Linked DNA regions of Labrys monachus. The protein of the gene in region 2 interacts with the protein of the main gene of each other region in a pairwise test. Links are inferred from orthologs where the notes say so. Each region holds a gene or a part of one and is shown on either strand. Other genes may lie near its edges. The genes, in order: J3R73_RS16255 and cheB.

Evidence for each region.
Region 1: the proteins of cheB (region 2) and J3R73_RS16255 interact in binary tests that used the Escherichia coli proteins (3 or more experiments, as listed by UniProt). The link is inferred for Labrys monachus from one-to-one orthologs.

What each region holds. Positions count from the first base shown.
Region 1 is NZ_JAUSVK010000001.1:3,577,496-3,589,692, forward strand. The notes cover bases 5,847-9,103. They hold J3R73_RS16255 (hybrid sensor histidine kinase/response regulator), read right to left. Parts: upstream 8,759-9,103; coding sequence 6,047-8,758; downstream 5,847-6,046. Other genes in these bases: J3R73_RS16250 (chemotaxis protein CheW), read right to left, coding at 5,847-6,050; J3R73_RS16260 (methyl-accepting chemotaxis protein), read right to left, coding at 8,886-9,103. Also shown: J3R73_RS16225 (conjugal transfer protein TraG), read right to left, coding at 1-1,519; J3R73_RS16230 (DNA -binding domain-containing protein), read right to left, coding at 1,637-1,936; J3R73_RS16235 (helix-turn-helix domain-containing protein), read left to right, coding at 2,145-2,357; J3R73_RS16240 (LysR family transcriptional regulator), read right to left, coding at 2,349-3,227; J3R73_RS31545 (bacteriohemerythrin), read right to left, coding at 3,600-4,025; more of J3R73_RS16250, read right to left, coding at 5,583-5,846; more of J3R73_RS16260, read right to left, coding at 9,104-10,907; J3R73_RS16265 (hypothetical protein), read right to left, coding at 11,334-11,666; J3R73_RS16270 (HD-GYP domain-containing protein), read right to left, coding at 11,663-12,197. UniProt on the Escherichia coli protein: Involved in the transmission of sensory signals from the chemoreceptors to the flagellar motors. CheA is autophosphorylated; it can transfer its phosphate group to either CheB or CheY.
Region 2 is NZ_JAUSVK010000001.1:5,800,319-5,812,258, forward strand. What follows is about bases 2,813-5,812. They hold cheB (chemotaxis-specific protein-glutamate methyltransferase CheB), read right to left. Parts: upstream 4,862-5,812; coding sequence 3,764-4,861; downstream 2,813-3,763. Other genes in these bases: J3R73_RS26500 (CheR family methyltransferase), read right to left, coding at 2,813-3,119; J3R73_RS26505 (HEAT repeat domain-containing protein), read right to left, coding at 3,116-3,754; J3R73_RS26515 (chemotaxis protein CheW), read right to left, coding at 4,858-5,812. In the rest of the region: J3R73_RS26490 (chemotaxis protein CheA), read right to left, coding at 1-1,879; J3R73_RS26495 (response regulator), read right to left, coding at 1,876-2,265; more of J3R73_RS26500, read right to left, coding at 2,262-2,812; more of J3R73_RS26515, read right to left, coding at 5,813-6,387; J3R73_RS26520 (methyl-accepting chemotaxis protein), read right to left, coding at 6,380-8,332; J3R73_RS26525 (acetate/propionate family kinase), read left to right, coding at 8,787-9,971; J3R73_RS26530 (hypothetical protein), read left to right, coding at 10,076-10,309; J3R73_RS26535 (PfkB family carbohydrate kinase), read left to right, coding at 10,427-11,320; bifunctional sulfur transferase/dioxygenase Blh, read left to right, coding at 11,591-11,940. UniProt on the Escherichia coli protein: Involved in chemotaxis. Part of a chemotaxis signal transduction system that modulates chemotaxis in response to various stimuli.

The DNA.
Region 1 (12,197 bases), 2.2 Mb from region 2 along the record:
TCTCCTGCCGCGACACCATGAGATGGCCGAGCCAGGGCGACAGCCGATGGCCGGCATAGTTGGTGGAATCACGCATCTCGGTCGCGGTGCCCAGCGAGTCCGACACGCGCTTGGCGGTGCGCTCGTCATTGGTGGCGAAGGCAACACGGACATGGCAATTGTCGAGCACAGAATTGTTGGCGCCATAGGCCTTCTCGATCTGGTTGAGGCTCTGTGCTATCAGGAAACTCTTGATACCGTAGCCCGCCATGAAGGCTAGGGCGGACTCGAAGAAGTCGAGCCGGCCCAGCGCCGGAAACTCGTCGAGCATCAACAGCAGGCGGTGGCGGTTGGCGGCGTTCAGCTCCTCGGTCAGCCGCCGTCCGACCTGATTGAGGATCAGGCGGATGAGCGGCTTGGTGCGGGCGATGTCTGACGGCGGCACGACGAGATAGAGGCTGACGGGCCGCTTGCCAGCGACGAGATCGGCGATGCGCCAGTCGCAGCGCGCCGTCACCTTCGCCACCACGGGATCGCGATAGAGGCCGAGAAACGACATAGCCGTGGACAGCACGCCCGATCGCTCGTTGTCGGATTTGTTGAGCAGCTCGCGCGCCGACGAGGCGATGACGGGATGGACGCCGGCCTCGCCCAGATGCGACGTGGACATCATGGCGCGCAGCGTCGCCTCCATGGGGCGTTTCGGATCGGAGAGGAAGTTGGCGACGCCGGCCAGCGTCTTGTCCGGCTCGGCATAGAGGACGTGTAGGATCACGCCGACCAGTAGCGAATGGCTGGTCTTTTCCCAATGATTGCGCTTGTCGAGCGCGCCCTCGGGATCGACCAGGATGTCGGCGATGTTCTGGACGTCGCGCACCTCCCAATCGCCGCGCCGGACCTCCAGCAGCGGATTGTAGGCGGAGGATTTCGCATCGGTCGGATCGAACAGCAGCACGCGACCGTGTCTGGCGCGGAAACCCGCTGTCAGCCCCCAGTTCTCGCCCTTGATGTCGTGGACAATGACGCTGCCGGGCCAGGTCAGCAGCGTCGGCACCACAAGCCCGACGCCCTTACCGGAGCGGGTCGGCGCGAAGCACAGCACATGCTCCGGGCCGTCGTGACGGAGATAGTCGCGATCGAGCCTGCCGAGCACCACGCCGTCCGGGTCAAGCAGTCCGGCCGCCTTCACCTCCTCGGACGAGGCCCAGCGTGCCGAGCCGTAGGTGGCGACGTTCTTCGCCTCGCGCGCCCGGATGATTGACAGGGTGATGGCGACGGCGATGGAGAGGAAACCGCCGGACACGGCGATGAGCGCCCCTTCGATGAAGATCGCAGGCGCATAGGCGTCGTAGGCGTACCACCACCAGAAGAAGATGGGCGGGTAGTAGACCGGCCAGCCACCAAGCTCGAACCACGGCACACCCAACTGCACTTGGAACCCGAGCCGCCACGCCGTCCATTCGGTCGCGCCCCAGATCGCAGTGAGCACGATCAACAGGACGATGGCAACTTGTCCCCAAAGGACACGACTTCCCGACATAGAGGCTCCGATCGGCAAAAGAGATGGAGCCGATCAGAGAATAGACGGTTTTGCGATAGGCAATAGAAAAGAACAGAGGGCGTGCCGCCGGATACCATGGCGTAGAAATCGGATGGGTCAGTGCCGCGTGTTGCGGGCTTCCTCAACTGCCTGTTCCAGAATGCGCCTGTAGCCGATCTTGGTCATCCACCGGGCGCGGGCGAGGTGGCTTTCCCAGCATGTGCGGGTTCGGGCGGTTTCCGCGACGGGATCGCGATGCAGCACGATCCGCGCCACCTCCGTCCAGTCGGCCCCATCGGTCTCGGCGTCGAGCAGGCGCAGATAGGTGACGAAATGCGCCTCGTCATAGCGGGTCACATCCGGCTCCATGGGAGCCAGATCGTCAACATCGGGATCGAGTTCGGGTTTGACGCGCATCTCACGGCCTCCTTCCGGTACCGCGGCTCGGAGTGATGATTACCTCATTTTTTGCTTCGCTTGTGAGACAGCGGCGTGTGGCTATTCAGTTTCGCCAAGCATTGCGCTGCCGCAGCAAGCCGAAGCGGTTGGATGAATATCACAACGCGCGACGAATCGGAATCATCGTTCCTGGAACGATAATTCCGATTCAGGCTCCGCTCTCGTCATGGATCTCAAGGAGGTCATGGCGATCAATCTGCGTCGGATACGTCATGACAAACAACTGACGCAGGAAGAGCTGGCGGATCGCGCGGACCTGAGCGCGCGCTATATCGGGGCGATCGAGCGCGCCGATGTGTCGGCCAGCGTCACCGTTCTCGGCCAGATCGCCGATGCCCTGGGGATCGAACCGGCCGAACTGGTTACGAAATCAGGCTGACCGGCCCGTCGCAGCCGCGAGGTCGAGCAGGTTCTTCAGCGCCGGGCTGCGGTTGTGCGGCGACCACACTGCGCTGAATTGAGCGCGTTCCGTCTCGTCGGTGATCTGCCGGAATATGATGCCGGGAAACGGCACATGTGCCGCTGCCTCGGTGGTGAGGGTCACCCCTTCGCCATCGGCGGCCATGTGCATCAGCGTGTCGCGACCGACATCGCAGCGCCGGATGTTGGGTGTCCGGTCCCGCTCGACGATCCGACGGGTGATATGGTTTAGCAATTGCGGACCAGCACCACTCTGCCGGACGAGGAAGGTTTCCGGCGCCAGATCGAGCCATCCAAAACTCTCGGCGGCCCCCAATGGATGATGGACTGGCACGGCAATGACAAAAGGCTCGCTCCAGACCAGGCAGGAATGGCAATCGGGGGCGTCTACCGCTCCCATGACGAAGGCGATGTCGAGCGAGCCTTCCCGGACCTGTCGGATCGTGTCGGCGGACCGCCCTTCGGTGATCATCAGTTCGACATTCGGGTGCTCGTTCCGAAACCGGCGGCGGAGGTCGGCGAGAAATCCCGCGGCGATCGAAGAATGCAGACCGATATGAAGACGCCCGACTGCGCCTGTCGAAAGCGCTCCGGCGGTGTTGATGGCATGATCGAGATGCTCGATGCCTGTCGCGACCTCCGCGATGAAGCAGCGTCCGGCCTCGGTCAACCGAACCCCGCGATGACGCCTCTCGAACAGCAGGATATTGAGATCCTGTTCCAATGTCTTGATCCGGGTGCTGACGCAGGATTGGCTTACGCCCAGCCGATTGGCGGCATGGCGGAAGTTCAAATGTTCAGCAACGGCCAACGCATATCGGAGGGACACCAACGGAATCCAACCGTTCAACGAGGTTGAGCCGAGTGGATCAGTGTCGCAGCGATGGCGTTTGCGCAAGCGCAAGGATCGCGTCAATGCCCTTGCTCCCACTAAAACGTGGTGCCGGGACGCAATGCGTCAGGACGTAGTCTAATAATCAGGAAAAACGAGATGTCGTGAATCTCCAGAAAATTTTGATGGGCGCTCATGATGACGACTGCTTTCCGAAATGAAGGAGGGCGCGCGGAATGACGCGGGGCAGAACCCGAAGGCCAGTGCGAGGCGGGCTTCGAACCGGGTGGCGGTCGCTTCACTCATGCCGAGAGCTCAGACGTCACCATCCGATTCGGGAATCTGCAAGCATCGCCGGCCGAAACGGTTTCACCTGATGCCCATTGCGTTGAGATGGGATCCGTAGCGCTGGTCGCTGCCCTGGATGTGATTGACCAGCCATTTCTTGAGGAAGGTCAGAACCTCCAGTGACAGAACACTGTAGACGCCGGACTTGTATTTGGCCTGCACATCGAGCACTTGGCGCGTCAGTTCGTCATGCTCCTGTTTGTGACCGGCCGTGGCGGGATAGCCGGTCTTGGCGAAGAGCTCTTCCTCGTGCTTGAAATGCGATGCCGTGTAGGCGATCAGCCCATCGAGCACCTGGCCGACAGCGGCGTTGCCGGCGCCGGACTGCATGCCGTCCCAGAGTTGATTGACCATTTCGATGAGCCTCTGATGCTCGGTGTCGAGTGCAGTGACGCCGACACTCAGGCCGTCGCTCCAGGTCATCAGGGATGATCCTGCTTTCTCCATTCCGACGCTCGACGCGCCTTTCGGCGCAACGATGCTGAGGGAAGCATCCTTGATCTTGCGGGCCGAACCGCCGATGAGCTGCGTCCAGCCGGCGATTTCCCTGACGCCGGAGGCGATCGCTTCGACGCCCTGGGCGGCAGTGTTCATGTTTGCCGACATGTCCTGCGTCACCGCCGCCTGCTGCTCGACGGCGGTGGCGATATCGGACGAGATCTCGTTGATCCGGGTAATGGTCGACGAGATCGAGGCGATTGCCTCCACCACCTCACGGGTGTTGCCCTGGACCCGACCGATCTCGGCGGCGATCTCGTCGGTGGCTCTGGCCGTCTGGGCGGCGAGTTGCTTGACCTCGGAGGCGACGACGGCGAAACCCTTGCCCGCCTCGCCGGCGCGCGCCGCTTCGATCGTAGCGTTCAACGCCAGAAGATTGGTCTGGGCGGCGATCGAATTGATGAGATCGACCACCTTGCCGATGGTCTGGGTTCCCACGAGCAGGGTGTTGGCCGTGGTGTTGGTGCGCCCGGCCTCGGCGACCGCGCCTTTGGCGATCTTGAGCGCCTGGGCCACCTGGCGGCTGATCTCGCCGACGGACTGGGCGAGCTCCTCCGAACCAGCGGCGACCGCTTGGACGTTGGACGAGGTCTGCGCCGAGGCCGCCGCCGCCGCTTCGGCCTGCTGCGTCGTCGTGGCGATCGCCTCGGCGATGGCGCCGAGATCGCCGTCGATACCCTTCTGGACCTCCGCCCGCCGCGCCCGTTCCTCGACCTGCTCGGTCATGTCGGTGGCGAACTTGACCACCTTGAAGGGACGCCCAGTGAGATCGAAGATCGGATTGTAGGAGGCCTGGATCCAGACCACCCGTCCGCCCTTGCCGATCCGCTTGTATTCGGCCGCCTGGAAGCGGCCTGCGCGCAGCGCTTCCCAGAAGGCGCGGTATTCGGCGCTGTCGCGATGGGCCGGCTCGACGAACACCGAATGATGGCGGCCCTTGATCTCGTCGAGCCGGTAGCCGAGTGCGTCGAGGAAGTTCTGGTTGGCGTCGATGACGGTGCCGTCGAGTTCGAAGGAGATCACCGCTTGCGCCTTGTCGATGGCGGCGATCCGGCCCTGGAATTCGGCGTTCCTGAGCTTCTCGGCGGTCGTGTCGGCGGCGAATTTGACCACCTTGAACGGCCGTCCCGAGCGGTCGAGCAGCGGATTGTAGGAGGCCTGGATCCAGACGTCCTTGCCACCCTTGCCGATGCGGTGGAATTCACCGGCCTGGAATCTGCTGCGGCGCAGATTGTCCCAGAAGACGCGATAGTCGGCGCCGTCGCGCTCCTTCGGGTCGACGAACATCGAGTGGTGGCGGCCGACGATCTCGCCGAGGTCGTAACCGAGCACGGCGAGGAAGTTCTCGTTGGCGGTGATCACCTTGCCGGCCATGTCGAACTCGATTACGGCCTGCGATCGGTCGAGCGCCTCGAGTTTGGCGATGCGTTCTCTGTTCGTGCTGAAGAGATGCATGACGGTTTCTTTCTATAGGTTCGATCTCGCCGTTTGCCGGAAATCGCCGGCTCAAGCGGCTATTGCTTCGAACATCCCGGCGAGAACGCGTTCGACGTCGAGGATGACCATCAGTCGTCCGTCGAGCCGATGGACCCCGCTGGAAACTGCGGTCCAACGCGGATCGAGATTGACCGGGTTCGGTTCGCGACCGCTTCCCAGTAGATCGAGCACTTCCCCGACTGTGTCGATGAGCAGGCCGTAGCTCTCGCCCTTGCTTTCGATGCCGACCGCCATCGCTGTGCCGCCGTCGTCGCGGGAGGGAAGATCCAACCTCCGACGCATGTCAATCGCCGTGACGATGCGACCGCGCAGGTTGAGCACACCGGCGATCTCCGGCCGCGACCGCGGCACCCGGGTGATCGACTGCGGCATGAACACATCGTGGACACGGGAGACCGGCAGGCCGAACACCTGACCGCCAATCATCACGGTGGCGTACTGGATGCTCTCGCTGTGGTTGTTGATCGCGTCGCTCATGCCGCAACTCCCATGTCGTAGTTCGTCATTTCCTTCAGCGCCGCGATCAGACCGGGCCGGTCGAACTTGGCGACGTAGTCGTCGAAGCCCGCCTGCCGACCACGTTCGATCGAGGCCGGCGTGCAGATCGACGACAGCGCCAGAACGGGAGTGTGGTGCAGCCGTGGGTCTCGCTTGATGCTTTCGGCAAACTCGTAGCCGTTCATCTCGGGCATCTCGATGTCGGAGACGATGACGTCGAAGCGGCGGCCGCTGCCGAGAAGCTGGAGACCTTCAGTGGCCGAAGCGCACACCGTCACGCGGTAGCCGGCGGCCTTGAGCACCGGACCCAGCATGTTGCGGAAGAACGGCGCGTCGTCGACGAACAGAAGCGAGCGGGGGACCTGATCGGTCGAGACCTCCTTGCGGCGGAACCAGTCCTCGAAGGCCTGCGGCAGGAAATGACCGACGTCGACGACCTCGGTCGCCCGTCCCTTGATCACCGCCGAGCCGAGGATCCCAGGACGCTCCGAGCCGATCTGGATGTCCAGGCGATCTTCGACGATGTCGAGGATCTCGTCGACCACCAGGCCCATCGAACGACCGCCGTCCGTAAACACCAGCATCGGCAGACCGCCCTCGGTTTTCCTCTGGGCAAATTCGTCGAAATAGACGAGCGGCATCAGCGTCCCCCGGTACTGGACGAGATCGCGGTCGTTGGAGCGCTCGACCTTGTCGACCGAGAACTCCTCGAGACGGGTGACCAGCGACAGCGGCACCGCCTTGGGATGTGCATCGCCGGCCCGGAACAGCAGAAGGGAGATCAGCTGCGCCTCGTCGCGCGAACGATCCTCCTCGTGCCCTACCTTGTCGGTCACCGGCGTCTCCTGGCTCGGCCCGATCGCCTGGGCGAGACCGTTCGGGTCGACGATCATGATCACCGAACCGTCGCCGAGAATGGTGTTGCCGGAGAACATGCCGATGTGGCGCAGCATGGTCGACATCGGCTTGACGACGATTTCTTCCGTGTGGAACACCGCGTCGACCACCACGCCGAAGGTCTGCGGACCGACCTGCATCACCACGATGAAGCCGTCTTCCTCCGACACCGGCACTTCGGCCTCGCCACCGATGGTGGTGATATCGAGGAGCTTGGCGAGATGAACCAGCGGCAACAGCTTGTTTCTGAGGCGCAGAACCGGCGTGTCGCGGATGCGCTCGATCCGATGCTCGGAGTTCTGTTGGGCACGGACCAGTTCCACCACCGACAACTGCGGGATGGCGAAGCGGTCTCCGGCCGTCTCGACGATCAGGGTCGAGACGATCGCCAGCGTCAACGGGATCTTGATGGCGAAGGTCGTGCCCTGACCGGCGACGCTCTTCAGATCGACCGTGCCGCCGATGGCGTCGATGTTGGTCTTGACTACGTCCAGACCGACACCGCGGCCCGAGACGTTGGTGACCTTCTGCGCCGTCGAGAAGCCGGGCGCGAAGACGTATTTGAAGATCTGCGCATCCGACATTTTCTCGAGTTCGAACTCGGCCGCCAAGCCGGTGTCGACGATCTTCTGCTTGATCCGCTCGAGGTCGAGGCCGCGACCATCGTCGGCGATCTCGATGATGATGTGGCCGCCCTCGTGATAGGCGGAGAGCCTGATCGTGCCCTTCTCCGACTTGCCGGCTGCTTTGCGCACCTCTGGCATCTCGAGCCCATGGTCGGCGGAGTTCCTCACCATGTGGGTGAGCGGATCCTTGATCAGCTCCAGCACCTGCCGGTCGAGTTCAGTGTCCTGACCGACCATCTCCAGGTCGATGTGCTTACCGAGCTCGTTGGCGAGGTCGCGCACGATGCGTGGCAGCTTCTGCCAGGCGTTGCCGATCGGCTGCATCCGCGTCTTCATGACGCCTTCCTGCAGCTCGGCGGTGACGTTCGACAGGCGCTGCAGCGGCACCTTGAATTCGCTGTCCTCGTGACGGCGGACGATCTCCAGGAGCTGATTGCGGGTCAGCACCAGCTCCGAAACCATGGTCATCAGGTGTTCGAGCGTGTCGACCGAGACGCGGATCGACTGCGACGACACGCTGCCCTTGCCCTCGCCGTCCTTTTCCGCGTCCCTGGCCTCGGTCTTGGTGCGCGCGCGTGTCGTCGGACGGATCGCCGCCACCGGTGCCGGCTCGGGTTCCAGTGTCGCAGCCGCCGTGTTCGCCGCAGTCTGCGTCTCGGAGGTCGCCTCTCGAAAGGCGCGCTCCAACTCATCGAGCGAGACCTCGCCCAGTCGCAACTGGCGTTCGAGAACTTGGGGCACCAGCGTGCCTTCGGTACACCTCGGTCCTTCGGAGACGACCAGCGGCTGACCCTCTTGCGACATGCGTTCGAGTTCGCCGACCAGATCGTGATCTTCACCGGCCGGCTCTTGCTCGTTCGCCTCGAGATCGGCGATGATCTGCTTGATCCGGTCGATCGACTGAAGGACCAGCGTCACGGCGGCCTCAGTCACTGGCACGCCGTCGCGGAACCGGCCCATCAGGGTTTCCGCCGCGTGGGCAATCGCCTCAAGACGGGGCAGCCCGAGAAAACCGCAGGTACCCTTGATTGTGTGGACCAGACGGAAGATGTTGCCGAGGATCTTCTCGTTGTTGGGGTCTTGCTCGAACTTCACCAACTCGACGTCGACGACATCGAGGCTCTCGCTGGTTTCCGTCAGGAATTCACGAAGCAGATCGTCCATGGCTCTTGCCTTGATCCGGTTGTCGACGCGGGCGTCGCGAGGGAGGAGAGGGACCCTGCGGTGGTCGCTTCCGCCGCAGGGCCGAGGCATTCTTCGGCTCGTCGTCTTGAGCCGCCGCCGCTCGCTGTTACCCGGCCCGCAGCCCGCGCACGAATTCCGCGACTTCGCGCTGGAGTTCGCCGGACTGGGTCTGGAGGTTGCCGGAGAGGCTCATGAGGTGAGTGGAGGCAGCCCCCGTCATCTCCGCCGCTTGACCGACGCCGGTGATGTTGCCGGTCACGTCCTGGTTCCCACGAGCCGCCCTCTGGGTATTGGCGGCGATCTCGTTGGTGGCAGCCCCCTGCTCTTCGACCGCGCCCGCGATCGAGGAGGTCACCTCGCGGATCGTCTTGATCGTGGCAACGATGCGCCCGATCGAGCCGACGGTTTCGTCCGTCGCCGCCTGGATCTCCCCGATCTTGGCGGCGATCTCATCGGTCGCCTTGGCCGTTTGGGCCGCGAGTTGCTTGACTTCGGAGGCGACGACCGCGAAGCCGCGGCCGGCTTCGCCGGCGCGCGCCGCCTCGATCGTGGCGTTGAGCGCGAGCAGATTGGTCTGGCTCGCGATGTCCTTGATCAGGCCGACGACGTCGCCGATCGTCGCCGAGGCTTCGTTGAGCGCGCGAACGTTGCCCTCCGAGCGCGTGGCCTCTTCAGCGGCCTCCCCGGCGATGGTCGCCGACTTGGCCACCTGGCGGTTGATTTCGCGAATGGAGGCGGAGAGTTCTTCGGCACCGGCCGCGACCGTCTGGACGTTGTTGGTGGCTTCCTCCGCCCCACTGGCAACGGCCTGCGCCTGGCGCGAGGTCTCCTCGGCCGTCGCCGACATGTTGCGGGCAGCTTCAGCCACCTCGTTCGACGATTTGGCGAAGTGATCGGCCAGCACCCCCATCTTGGCCTGGAACTGATCGGCGATGGCATTGCGCTCCGTCAGAATGCGGGCGGCATTCTCCCGCTCGATATTCGCCTGGCGTTCGCGCATCGCCTCGTTTTCCTGGAGGCGGTCACGGAACACCAGGACGGTCTTGGCCATAGCGCCGATCTCGTCGCCGCGATCGGCCCCCTCCACCTCGGTCGCCAGCCGCCCTTCGGCGAGGTCGTGCATCACGTCGGACAGTTTGCGAATTGGAACGGTGATGCCGGACGTCACGACGAAGGCGAGAAAGAGCGTGACGAGCGCAAGGCCACCGGCCACCGTCGCAGAGAGTACCAGTCCGGCCTGGGCGTCGCTGCGCACCCGAGCCGCAGTCGTCAAGAGATTGTCGTGGAAGACCCCTTCCACCTTGCCGAACAAAGCGAGGCGGTCGGCATTGACGCGCAGCCAACCGGCGGCATCGAGGTTGGTGATCCCGGCGTTGGGTCCGGCGTCTCGAACGACATTCAGATAGCGGGCGGTCTCGTCGATCGGGGTACCGGCGTAGGTCGCATGCAGAACGTCGAGCTCGCTCCGATTGGCATTGAGCTCGAGCGTCGACATGAAGGCTTCCTGCTTGGCGACGAAGGCCATGACCTTGGCATAGAGCGCGGTGTCGAAACGCCCGGCGCTCAATCCGACCGCCGCATTGGCACGGGCGGCACTCGAGGCCTCCTCGGCCTGCAGCGTATAGGCATAGACGTTCATCAAACGCGCCACCTCGGCATGAGAGATAGTTTTCGCGGCATAGAGGCTGACGTCGAGAAGGCGGACGATGGAGGCGGTGTAGTAGTTGTTCATGTCGTCAGCCGAGATCGTCCGCCGGCTGACGCCGTTGCGGACGGCATCGGCGCCGGCGGATTTGCGCAACCCGTCTTGCAACACCGTATCCAGTTCGTTCGACACCGCCTTCAGATCGAAGGTCTTCAGCACGGCCTCTACCTTCGCCCGCGCCTCGTCGGAGGTGCGACGCAGCCGATCGAGATCGGTCTGACCGTCTCCTCCCTTGGATGAAACGAAAGACGCCGAAGCGCCGGCCTCCTTCTGCAGAGCGTGCACATAGTCGACGACGTCGGAGGTGAGTGAGGTCATATCCGCCACTTCGGTCATCTCGCTGGCGAGGTCCCACCTGGTATCGACCACTTGCCACGACATCCCCAGGAGACCCAGGGTGGGAATGGCCGCCAGCGCGGTCATCCTGACCTTGACCGATAGCCCAGACCCGAGATTGGTTATCCACGACATAGTTACTCTCCTAGTGTTCGAAGGCTGATGGTGAATTCACGCAAGAGTCGGTCAGCAGCATCCGGATAGCGGCACAAGGCCCGATCCGAATGGGTATTAAGCGATGAGATATTTGATATAAATTTGTTTAATTATAGTAAAATCATAGTTAAAAATATGTAAACTAACAATAATTTTCGTATATTTTCGCAATATGTAAATTACAATAAAATTGTATACATATAATCACATATTTATATTTCATTAATATCACATATAAGCTGGCGTTAAGATGGGTATTAAAAATACATCCGTCTGCCATCTCGCATAGACTTAATTCCGAACCTTGCTGTCGTCGACAGAGGCACTTCTGCGTGACCCGAGCCCCGATGGCATCCTTCACTGCCGAAACGATGACGCCCGAACTTCGGGTGATGGCCTTGTCCCGCAGGAAATCGAGTCTTGTTGCGTGCGCAGGATGTCGCAGCAGGTTTCCCAGACAGCATTACGGGCAGTGATCCCCGTCTCTGTCGTGATCGGCGACTTCATCATGTCCCCGATCTCATTGAGTAGTCGTTCTGCAATAGGTATCAGCACATCGTTGTCGCCATTCTTGATCAATAGATCGAGTTCAACGATGAACGCTTTCACATAAGACTTGAGTTCATGATCCATTTTGGTCATGAGCCGCACGGCCTTTGCATGTGTGAGGGGATAGATTGAAACGGTCATTTGTCGATCACTCCAATTCCGTTGAGTGACGTGGACTGCCGCAGTCGGCTTTCTCGGGAGATGGCGAGCCGGAACAGGGCGCCGACGAGTGTCCCATCGACCTTTCCGGCGAGCGCCATTGCTTCGAGGATTGTCAGGGCCTCAAGTGGGGGAAGTGGCGGACGGTAGGCGCGCCTTTCGATGAGGGCGCCGAAGATGTCGCACACCGTCAAGATCCGGGTGAGCGGGCGGATCGTCGCGCCGACGAGGCTGTCGGGATAGCCACTGCCATCGAGATGCTCATGGTGGTGGAGCACAGCGTCGTAGACGTCCTCGTCGAGATTGAGGTCCGTCGCCCGCAGCGCCGCCCAGCCATCGTAGCTGTGTCGGCGCATGATGGTGAACTCGGCTTCCGTCAACTTACCCGGCTTGTCGAGGATGGCTTCCGGGGTCCAGCATTTCCCCGTGTCATGGAGCAGTGCGCTGAGCGCCAATCGGTCGATCTCGGTGGCACCGAGAGAAAGCCTCTGTCCGAGGAGGACGGAGATACCC
Region 2 (11,940 bases):
CGGAAATGCGGGAGCGCGGCATGCTGACGGTCTCGACCACCGCCTCGACCGGAATGCCGAAGGCCTGCCCGCCCGCTTCCACGGTGATGACCCGCATCAGCATCACCGTGAAGGGAAGGTCGAAGCGGATGAGCGTTCCCTTCCCGTCCGCGCTCTCCACCCCGACGCGCCCGTTCATGCGCTCCACGGCCGCACGGACCACATCCATGCCGACGCCGCGCCCGGACAGCGCCGTCGCCCGCGGCGCGGTGGAAAAGCCCGGCGCAAAAATGAGATCGACCAGGGCTTCCCGCGCCATGCCTTCGGCAGATCGTCCGTCGACGATGCCGCGTTCGACCGCGGCCCGCCGCACCCTTTCGACGTCGATGCCGCTGCCGTCGTCCTCCACCTCGACGAGGATGCGGTCGGTGCTCCGCATGGCGCGCAGATGGATGAGCGCCGTCGGCGGCTTGCCCGCGGCGGCACGGATGACCGCGGTCTCGACGCCATGGTCCACCGCGTTGCGCAGCACGTGCAGGAGCGGCTCGAACAGGCCCTCGACGATGGCCCTGTCCGCTTCCGTCGTCTCGCCCGCGACGACGAGGCGCGCCGATTTGCCGACGCTGGTCGCCATCTCCCGCACCAGGCGGGGAAAGCGCTGGAAGACATGCCGGAAGGGGAAGACCCTGATGTCCAGCACGGCGCGCTGCAATTCCCTGACGAGGCGGTCGAGCGCGGCATGCTGCTCCTTGAGGCGCGGGAGCAGGTCGCTCATCGTCGTCTCGGCCGCCCGTTCCGTGGAGTGCCCGAGCGCATTCTTCACCACGGTCAGCTGCGAGGCGAGCTTGATCAGGGCTTCGATGCGGTCGAACTCCACGCGGACGGCGCCCGGTGCCGCCGCGGCGGGGTCCGGCCCGGGGCCGTCCGCTGCCGGCGCGCCCGGCCCGTCCGTGCCGAGGAGACGCCGGAGGGCTGCGGCGAGCGCCGCCGGCAGGGCGAGCTCACCCGTATCCGCCAGGACGCGATCGACGGCTTCCCCGTCCGCCGCCCGGCCGAGCGAGCGCAGGATATTGGCCGCCGACCGCGCCGCCGAGGCCGCCCGCCCCGGCGAAGGCCGCGCACCCGCCTCCCCGAGAAGCCGGATCTGCGCCTCGATCATGTCGCGGGCTTCCGCCGGCAGGTCCGGAGCCTCCCCGGCGAGCGGCACCGCCTCGGCCCGGGGACCCAGAGGCGCCAGCCATGCCTCGACCTCCGCGAGCGGTGCGCCCGACAAAGCGAGGACGCCGAACAGGCAGTCATAGGGATTGAGCGCGTCCGCCGCCGGCACGGTGCCGAGCGGCACGAGATCGACGGCGAGGAGGCCGGGGCAGGCCGAAAAAAGCTCGAGCGGATCCTCGCCGTGGAAGAAGCAGTCGGATGCGGGCCTGTAGCGGATCGCCACGCGCGCCGTCCCGGCCTGCGCGCCGTGGCGCCTGCGCAGCGCGCTCGCCCAGCCTTCGGAAGCGTCCTCGGCCGCCGAGGCCGGCGCGGGCTCGAAAGACGCCGCCACCGCCTCGGCCGCCCTGCCGGCATCGGCGGGAACAACGCCGGTGGCCTGCATGGTGTCCAGCCAGGTGCTGACCTGATCGAGACTGGCGAGGCCCTGCGTCACAAGCGCCGGGCTGATGGCGCGGCGCCCCGAGCGCGCCTCGGAGAGCGCGTCCTCCGTGGCATGCATCAACGCCGCCATCGCGTCGAAATCGACGATACCGGCGGCGCCCTTGAGCGTGTGGAGGGCGCGAAAGAGCCGGTCGACCGAAGCCCTGTCCTGCGGATCGGCCTCCAGGGACAGGAGATCGTTGGTCGCCTGCTCGACCAGTTCCCGGCTCTCGATCAGGAATTGCTCGATGAACTCGTTCACGTCGCCACACCGCAGAGCAGGGCCGCATGGCGCGCCAGGACCTCGGGAGTGACGGGCTTGACCAGGTAGAAATTGGCCCCGGCGGCGCTGGCCGCCGCCGCGTCCTGCGGCGCCGCTTCCGTGCTCGTCACCAAGGCGGGCGTGGAGGCGAGGGGCAGGTCCCGCTCGCGCAAAGCGCGCAGGAAGCTCAGCCCGTCCATCCGCGGCATGTTGACGTCGACGATGACGAGATCGGCGGGATCGAGGAGAAGCCTCTCCAGGGCCTCGATGCCGTTGAGCGCCTCGTCGACCGCAAAGCCAGCCTTCTCCAGGATGTCGCGATAATAGAGGCGGACCAGGCTGGCGTCGTCGACGACGAGGATGCGCGCCTTGCCGTCCGGGGTCATCGCCGGTCCTCCCATGGGCGTCGATAGACGATGGCGTCCGCATAGCGGCAGACCTCGAAAAGCGGCGATATGCGACTCATGGATTCCGCATGCCCCAGACAAATGAAACCGCCCGGCAAAAGGCATTCGTAGAGATTTTCCGCCGCCAAGCGCCGCGACATGTCGTCGAAGTAGATCAGCACGTTCCGGCAGAAGATCACGTCGAACCGACCTTGCGCCGCGGTTTCGCCCGCGTCCATCAGGTTCACCCGCGAAAAATGCACGGATTCGCGCAATTCCTCCCTGATGCGCCAGCTGTCGTTCCCCCTGTCGACGAAATATTTCTCCACCAGCCCGTCCGAAAGCCGCATGAGGGCGCGCTTGCCGAAATAGCCCTGTTCGGCGGCGTCGAGCGCTGCGGTGTCGATATCGGAGCCGACGATCTCGACTTCGTAGCGATCGACGGGCGGCCAGTTCTCCAGCAGCCACATCGCCAGCGAATAGGGCTCCTCCCCGGTGGCGCACGGCACCGACCAGATCCTGATGCCGCCGCCCGCCGGGCGGCCGGCGACACGCTCCGCCAGGAGGTCTCCGGTCAGGCAGCGAAGCTGATGATCCTCGCGATAGAAATAGGTCTCGTTGATGGTGAAGGCGTTGATCAGATGCTCGATTTCGTCGTCCGCATTGCGGCGCAGCAACGCATAATAGCCGGCAAACGTTCCGGTTCGCGTCGCGGCCATCCTCTCGGCGAGCCTGCGCGCGACGAAATAATGCTTGGCCGCCCCGAAGACCAGCCCGGTACGGCGGTAGAGGAAATCCGACAGGCGACCAAACTCCTCCTCGGTGACGACCTGCGCCCGCGCCTCGTCGCTCAAGGCGGGCCGCCGATCCGTCCGACGGCCACACGGATGGCAAATTGGAGAAAGGCCTCGCGGGGAAAGCGTGCCGCGCAGCGCTGCAGCGCGGGAAGGGACCGGGCATCGCCGACCTCGGCGAGGACGTCCACCGCCGCCGCGCAGACATTGGCATGGGTCTCGGCATCGAGGAGCGGCGGCAGCAGGGCCGCCGCCACGTCGTCCGGCTGCTCGCGCAGGAGATCGCAGGCGAGGAGCCTGACGTCGGAATCGCCATCGGAGAGGAGGGCCTCGAGATAAGGCCTCAAACGTCCCGGCATCGCGCGGAGGGCATCGAGCGCCCCGCCGCGCAGGCCGGCGTCGTCCGAATGCAGCTGGCGCAGCAGCACGTCCACCGCCCCTGCATCGCTCGAGCGTGCCAGACCTGCGAAGATCGCCTCCCGCACCCGCGCATCGGGTTCCAGCGCCAGCGCCTGGCCGAGGATGTCGGCGCCTTCGGGCATCGCCGCCAGCAGGCGCGCCGCCGCATAGCGCTCCTCGGGGGTGCCTTCGACGAGTCGGACGCGCAGGTCCGCAGCGCCGGCGTGCGGGACCGGCGAACGGTCCCCGGCCTCGGCGTCCGTCCGGACCGGCGCATGTTTTCGAACGAGCGGCATCCGTGGTCGTCAATCCATCTTCGCCGTCCATCTTATAAGGCAATCGGCGATCCGCGGCAAAGGCAGGATACGGTCTGCCCCGCCGAGGCGGGCCAGGCTCCCCGGCATGCCCCAGACCACCGCCGTCTCCTCCGCTTCGGCGATCGTCCGTCCGCCGGCATGCCGCATCGCGGCCATCGCGTCGGCGCCATCCGTGCCCATGCCGGTCAGGAGCAGGCCGACCAGGCGGGAGGCCGGCGCCTGCTCCATAGCGCTGCGCACGAGGCGATCGACGCTCGGATGCCAGGGATAGCCGGGCTGGGCCGGCGCCGCCATCGCGAAGAGCTCGCCGGACCGGCGCGTCACCACGAGGTCCGCATTGCCCCGGCCGATATGGACGGCGCCGGGCCGCAACCGCACGGGCGCTCCCACTTCGGCGACGGACAAGGCGCACAGCCCGTCGAGGCGCTTGGCGAAGGGGCCGGTGAAGGCCACCGGCATATGCTGCGCCACGAGGATCGGCCAGGGAAAGCTGGAAGGCAGGGCCCGGAGCAGCGTCTCCAGCGCGGGAGGGCCGCCGGTCGACGCCCCCACCAGGACCAGGCCATGAGCCAGCCCCTCGATCGGAGCGGCCTCGGCAGCGAGCCTGGGCGCCGCCGGCGGGGCGAGGCCCGCCGGAGCGGACCCGCGCATGCGATGGCGCACCCGCTCCCGCAGCCGCCGGCTGAGGCGGGGCTTGGCGCCCGCTGCGGTCCTCACCGTCCGCAGGAGCGTGGGGATCCACGCCTCGATCTGCAGGGACATCGCGCCGTCCGGCTTGGCCACGAAATCGACGGCGCCGAGCCGCAAGGCTTCCAGCGTCGCCTCGGCGCCCTCTCCCGTCGCGGAAGAGACCATGACCACCGGGCATGGACGCTCGATCATGATGCGGTCGAGGCAGGCCAGGCCGTCCATGAGCGGCATGTTGACGTCGAGCGTGACCACGTCGGGGTTGAAGCGGGCGAGTTCGGCGAGCGCCGCGACGCCGTCGCGGGCGAAGGCAACCTCGAAATCCCCTTCGCCGGCGAAGGCCTGCCCGAGCAATTTGCGCACCAGCGCGGAATCGTCGACGACCAGGACCTTAATCAAGGCAACGGCGCGGGATGGGAGGTGGTGAAGGAGTCGAGCTCGCTGCGTTCGCTCACGCTCAGCAATTCAGCCGGATTGAGCAGCAGCACGAGACGGCCCCGTTCACCCGTATCGACGACGCCCTCGACATAGCGCGTCGCTTCGCCCGTCAGCTCGGGGGGCGGCTGGATCGCCCCCTCGCTGGTGCGGAGCACTTCGGACACGCCGTCCACGATCAGGCCGGCGCGATGGCCGCCGCTGCGCAGGACGACGAGACGGCGCGACGGCAGCGATGCGCCGGCCGGCATGTCGAACCGCCGGCGCTGATCGATCACGGGGAGCACTTCGCCGCGATGGCTCGTCACCCCATCCAGGAAGTCGGGCGCCCGCGGCAGCCGCGAGATCCGGGTCGGAACCGGCGCCACTTCCTCGATGCACGAGATGGGCAGGCCGTATTCCTCGTCCCCGAGCCGGAACACCAGAATCGTGCTCTGCCCCGGCGAGGCCTCGCTGCCGCCGGTCTCCCCCTGCGCCGCCGGGCGCCCCGGCGCGGACAGACGCTGCATGATGTCCTCCCGGAAAAGCGTGTCGACCGCGACGATCGACACCAGCCTGGTGCCGGCCTCGTCCCGATACACCGCCTTGATGCGCGTTTCGCCTCCCGAGCGCGCCGCGAGCATGGCGGGAAGCGGCTCGACGAGAGTCGGATCGGCGTCGAGGATCGCGCGCGCTTTGTCCACCGCCAGGCCGGCCAGCGTGCCCCTGATGCCGACGACCAGGATGCGGGAACCGGCGTCCGGCCGCGCCGCGGATCGAAATCCCAGCAGCCCCGCCATGGACAGCAGGGGCAGGATACCGCCCCGATAGGCCGTCAGCCCCATGACGACGTCCTCGCTCTCCGGCATGGCCGCCAGGACTTCCGGCGCCGGAACGATCTCGCGGACGGCGGCGACGTCGAGCGCATATTCCTGCCCGCCCGTCTCGAAGACGACATAGCGCGTCCAGGACGGGGCATCGGGTGCGAGGGCGGCCGGGAGTTCGGCATGAAGCCGGCCGCGCGGGCGCTCGGCGGCCGCCCGCCGCACGAAAGCGGCGGCCAGCAATGCCCGTATGTCGAGGATCCTGACGATATCGGCGTGACCGCTCCAGCGGAAGGCCCCGCTCACGGCCTCGCCGCGCTCGCCCGCCCACGCGGCGCCGGCGCTCTCGAGCTGGTCCGGTTCGATGCTGACGAGCGCGCTCAGGCCGTCGACGACGATCGCCACCCGTTGCCCGATGTTCAGCACGATCGCGCGCGACGAAGAGGCGGGCGGCGGCACCTGGCGGCCGAGCAGCCCGCTCAGGCTCGCCAGCGGGGTCGCCATGCCGCGCAGATTAGCGATGCCGAGCAGGAACGGGGGTGCGCGGGGGACGCGGGCGACATCCGGCGTCTGCATCACTTCCAGCACGTCCTCGGCCGGCAGCGCATAGAGCCGGCGCTCGCTCCGGAACGTCAGGAAGCGCCGGGGTTCCCCCTCACCCTCGGCGAGTGCCGCCGGCTCAGCCATTGTCCGCCACCGCCGGCCCCGGCTCGTCGGGGCCCGCTTGTGCCGCGCCCTCTCCCCTGAGCGCATCGGCCAGGGCGGCGATGTCCTCGATCGCCGCGGCGAGATCCTCCGCGCCCTGTGCCTGCTGCGCCGTCGCCGCGGCGGCCTGGCGTGCCGACGACCCGGCCTCCTCCGCCGCCGCCGCGATCTGGCGCGCACCGGCAGCCGCCTCCTCGACGACCTCGCGGATGGTCGCGCCGCCCTCCAGGATGGCGCGGTTGGCCTCCCTCAGGGCGGCGACCTCGCGGTCGACCTTTTCGAGGGCGACGACGGTGGCGCGATTGTTCTGGAGCTCGCCCTCCGAGGCGGCGACGACCTGTTCCAGTTCGCGGCGCAACGAATTGATCTGGTCGAGGATGCCGCGGACGGTGTCCTTGACGCGGTCGATGCTCTCCGAGGCCTCCCTGGCAAGCGCGCGGATGTCGTTGGAGACCAGCGCGAAGCCGCGGCCGGCCTGACCCGACCGCGCGGCCTCCACCGAACCGCTGACGGCGAGCATGGTCGTCTGCACGCCGAGCAGGGCGATCGCATCGATGTTCTTCTCGATCCTGCGGCCGGTTGTCTCGATGCGCCGGATCCTCGCCAGATTGTCCTGGGTGGCGCTTGTGATCGAAAGCACCGCCTCGATCAGCCGCTGCACGGACGAACGGCAATCCGAAAGGGAAAGCACGATCGCCGTCGCCCTCTCATCGGCGCGGCCGGCATTGGCCAGGGCGACCTTGGCGCCGTTCTCGATCTGGACGAGCGCGGACGAGGTCTGGTGCGTCGCCGCGGCCTGCTGCTGCGCGCCCCGGCTGATCTGATCGACCGCGGTCGAAATCTGGCTCGCCGTGCCGCTCAATTCCTGGATGGCGGCCGACAATTCCTCGGCCATGGCGGCGATCTGCTCGGCCTGGCTGTCGTCCGCCCGGTCGCGAAGGACCTCCGCCAGGGCGGAGAGGGCCTCGGCGGCGACCTTGCCCTGCTCGACCGACTGCACCTGCTGCCCGGTGGCCGTCTGCGCCTCGCCCGCAGCCGCCGACTGTTCCTCGGCCGCGCTCGCCACCTGTTCGGCGCCTCGCCGCGCCTCTTCCACTCCCCGTTCCGCCTCGAGCGCGGCGAGCAGCGTCGTCTCGCTGCCTTCCGACAGCTGGATCATCTCCCTGCCGATCGCCTCCAGCGTCTCGCCGACGATGCGGCCGGTCCTGGCTTCGGCCTTCGCCGCTTCCGCGGCCGCCTTCACCGCCTCGGCAACCGACCGCACCTCCGACTGGATGGCGTCGGCCAGCGCCTGGACCTCCGTCGCCCCCTTCTCCGACGTTTCGGCCAGCGCCCGCACCTCGTCGGCCACGACGGCAAAGCCGCGGCCGTGATCGCCGGCCCGCGCGGCCTCGATCGCCGCGTTCAGCGCCAGCAGGTTGGTCTGGTCGGAGATGCGTCCGACGATCTGGGTGACGTCGCGCACGTCCTGGGTGCGGCGCTCCAGCTCGGCGATCACCTCGACCGAGGCGATCTGGCGCTCCGCGTTGCGCTCGATGGCGCGGACCGAGGTCATGGTCTGCGCCGAGGTCTCGATCAGCGTCCGCTCGAGCGAGGTGGTGAGGCTGCGGAAGGACTGGGCCTGCGATTTGGCGGCCGTGAAATGGCCGGTCACCGCCTTGAGCGACGAAAGCTGCTGCTGGGAGGCGGCGGAGGCCTCCGCCGCGCCAGCGGCGATCTGCGCGATCGAGCTGAACAGCTCCTCGGCCGCAGCCGACGCCTCGGACAGCCCGCTGGCGAGTTCCTGGGTGGCGGCGGCGAGGCGTTCGGATATCTTCGCATTGCCCGCGACGGCGGCGCCCTGCGGCTTGCGGACATTGCGGCGGCCGGCAGGCATATCGTGCCGGCCGGCGGCAGGACCGATCCTCGATGTCTTGATCAGCGTCATGGGAAGCCCGGTATCCACGAAGGTCAGAGAACGTCCCTGACGGAACGACAGGTCAGTTCTACCCTGTCGGGGCTGCTACGGCCATGGCCCAAACGCGCAATCCTCCCGAATCTGGCCATCCGCCCGCGACGGCGGCCGTCCAGGCTCGCAGACCCGTCGACGGCTCATTCTCCCGTCCCGAACAATTCACGGCACGGTCGGTTGTCGGGGCAGTCGCGGCGGGGCATAATCCGGAAGGCGCGGCGCATAGTTAGCCGTCGTATCAACCACTGCAGAACGTTCCTGGATGCCGACGGTAGCTTCCGAGGCAGAAACGATGCAGAAGCGGCACGGCGAACGCCGGACACCTCGCCTCGATGGACCGGTACTGGCGTGCGACCGATGATCTTCCATCGGCAGATCGCCGTCGCCGAGCATCCCGTCCTGACGGGCCCAACACAGACAGGAGCATGACATGACCGATGCCGTCCTCGCGATCAATGCCGGCTCCTCCAGCCTGAAATTCGCGCTGTTCGCGATGTCGGGCGCCGACGAGCCCGGCCTCCTCGCCAGGGGGAAGGCCGAGGAACGCGACGGGGCCCGGCGCCTGGTGGCGCATGCCCCCGACGGCGGCATGCTGGCGGACCGCCACGCGGCGTCCGGCGAGCCGGACGGCCACGGGCTGGTGAGCGATCTCCTGGCGTGGAGCGAGGAACATATCGGCGCCGGCGCCCTTGCGGGGGTCGGCCACCGGGTCGTGCATGGCGGCGGCCTCCACGTCGAGCCCGCCCGCATCGACGATGCCCTCTTCGCGGCGCTGGAGGCGCTGACGCCGCTCGCCCCGCTGCACCAGCCGGGAAGCCTCGCGCCGATCCGGGCGCTGCGGGCGATGCGGCCGCAGCTGCCCCAGGTCGCCTGCTTCGATACCGCCTTCCACCACGATCTCGCGCCGCCGGTCAGCCGGCTCGCCTTGCCGCGCCGCTACGAGGTGCAGGGCCTGCGCCGCTTCGGCTTCCACGGCCTGTCCTATGAATATGTCGCGCGCCGTCTCGCCGGCCTGTCGCCTTCGCTGGCGGACAGGCGCACCGTGGTGGCGCATCTGGGCAGCGGCGCGAGCCTGTGCGCCATGCGCCATGGCCGGAGCGCCGACACCACCATGGGCTTCTCCGCCCTGGACGGGCTGGTGATGGCGACACGCTGCGGCGCCATCGATCCGGGCGTCCTCCTCTATCTGCAGCAGGCGCAGGGTCTCTCGGTGGCGGCGCTCGAGCACCTGCTCTACAAGGAATCCGGCCTTCTCGGCGTCTCCGGCCTGAGCGGCGACATGCAGGCGCTGCTGAAATCCGACGCCCCCGAAGCGGCCGAGGCGGTCGACCTCTTCTGCTTCAGCATCGCCCGGCACACGGCGGCGATGGCCAACACCCTCGGCGGCCTCGAATGCCTCGTCTTCACCGGCGGCATCGGCGAGCACGCCGCCGAGATACGCGCCCGCGTCGGCGAAAGGCTGGGCTGGCTCGGCGTCGCCATCGACGCCGCCGCCAATGCCGCCGCGGCGCCCGACATCGGCGCCGCGGACAGCGCGGTGCGGGTGCTGATCATCCCGACCGACGAGGAGGCGGTGATCGCCGGCCACACCCGCGACGTCCTCCTCGGGCGGTAAGCGAGACGGGAAGGATGCCTGCCGCGGGGACAGCCCCTTCCTCGCGCAGGAACCACCGCTCCCATCGTCCGTTCCTTGCAGGCGACATCAGCGAGGAGACGGCAATGGACAAGGCGAAAGAGGCGTCATACCGGATCGTCAGCCGCCGGGAGGGCTGGATGATCGACCATGACGGCGACAGGACGGGCCCCTACGACATGCCGGAAGCGGCGTTGGAAGCCGCCTTCGCGGCCGCCTCGCTCGCCGTCAAGGAGCGGCTCGACATCCATATTTCCCTGGCCTTTTCCGAGGAGACCCGGAATGCCGACTCGCCCCGGTCCGCGGTCGGAAACAGGTAGGAAGATGCGCCGGGCTCCTTGCCTTCGCGCCGGCCGAAGCGCTTGAATGCAGGACGCTCCGGCCGATAGGGAGGGGCGGACGGAAAATCGACCATTCCGGGGGGGGGGGGGGGCGACGTGGCCAAGGTCTGTCTGGCGGGCACGGCGGTTCAGGATTTCATCTTCGCGGTGCGGGAGATGCCCGTCCGTCCGGAGAAATATCGCAGCCACGCCCTGACGGTGGTCGGCGGCGGCCTCGCCGCCAACGCCGCCGTCGCGGTGGCCCGGCTCGGCGGCGAGGCGGTGCTGATGGTGCGCCTCGGCGACGATGCGACCGGGCGCGACATCGTCGAGGGCCTCGAAGCCTTCGGCGTGGACTGCGCGCTCATCCGGCGCATTCCCGGCCTGACCTCACCGCTCTCGGCGATCTTCGTCGACGCCGCCGGCGAACGCCTGATCGTGACCTATACCGACGACGCCCTGCCGCAGGAGCCGGCATGGCTGCCCGAGGCGCTGCCGGACGGCACCGATGCCGTGATGGGCGACATCCGCTGGGAGGCGGCGGCGCTGCGCCTGTTCGCCCTCGCCCGGCAGGCCGGATGCCCCGGCGTGCTCGACGTCGACAGCGCCCCCGACAGCCCCGCTTTGCTCCAGGCGGCCACGCATGTCGCCTATTCGCACCAGGCGGCGCGCGAGATGACGGGGCGCGAGGACCCGGCCGCGGCGCTGGCGGAACTGGCAGCCGGCGCCCCCAATTGGCAGGCGGTGACGCATGGCCCGCGAGGAACGTGGTTCACGGCAGACGGCCGCATCGAGCACATCCCCGCCTTCCGGGTCGAGGTCGTCGACACGCTCGCCGCCGGCGACACCTATCACGGCGCGCTGGCGCTCGCTCTCGGCGAGGGCATGGGCGCGCCCGAAGCCGTGCGCTTCGCCTCGGCCGCGGCGGCGATCAAATGCACCCGCTTCGGCGGCCGCCTCGGCATCCCCGAGCGCGAGGAAGTCGACCGCTTCCTTCGCGGCGCGGGGTAGTCTCGCCCCCCCGCCCGGCAACGGCCGGTCATCCCGGACGCGATGCGGCACGTCAGTGACGCATCGCGTCCGGGACCGCGGGCAGGATGAGGCTCGTTCCGCACGCGGTCCCGTGTCTGCACCCACCCTCGCAGGGTGGCGGTGCGCACGGGATGACGTTGCCGGGCACCGGGGACGGGCGGCGGGGTGCGCGGAAAATTTCGTTCCCCCCTTGCATCTCAACATTATATATTTTACTTAAATGTATATCGATTCTCGAAAGGCCGCATCATGCAACCCGTCTCCGTCACCGACCGGCTGTCCATCGCCGGCCAGCCCGATCCCGCCGCCTTCGGCCCGCTGGCGCAAGGCGGCTTTTCCGCGCTGCTCAACGCCCGTCCGGACGGCGAGGAGCCCGGCCAGCCCGGCAATGCCGCCGAGAAGGCGGCGGCCGAGAGGGCCGGCCTCGCCTATGCCTTCGTCCCCGTCAGCCTGGCGAGCATCACCCGCGCCGATGTGCGCGCCTTCCAGGCCTTCGTCGCCGGGGCGCAGGGGCGCGTCCTCGCCCATTGCAAGAGCGGCATGCGCGCCCTCGCCCTCCATGTCCTCGGCGAGGTGCTCGACGGGCGCATGCGCATCGA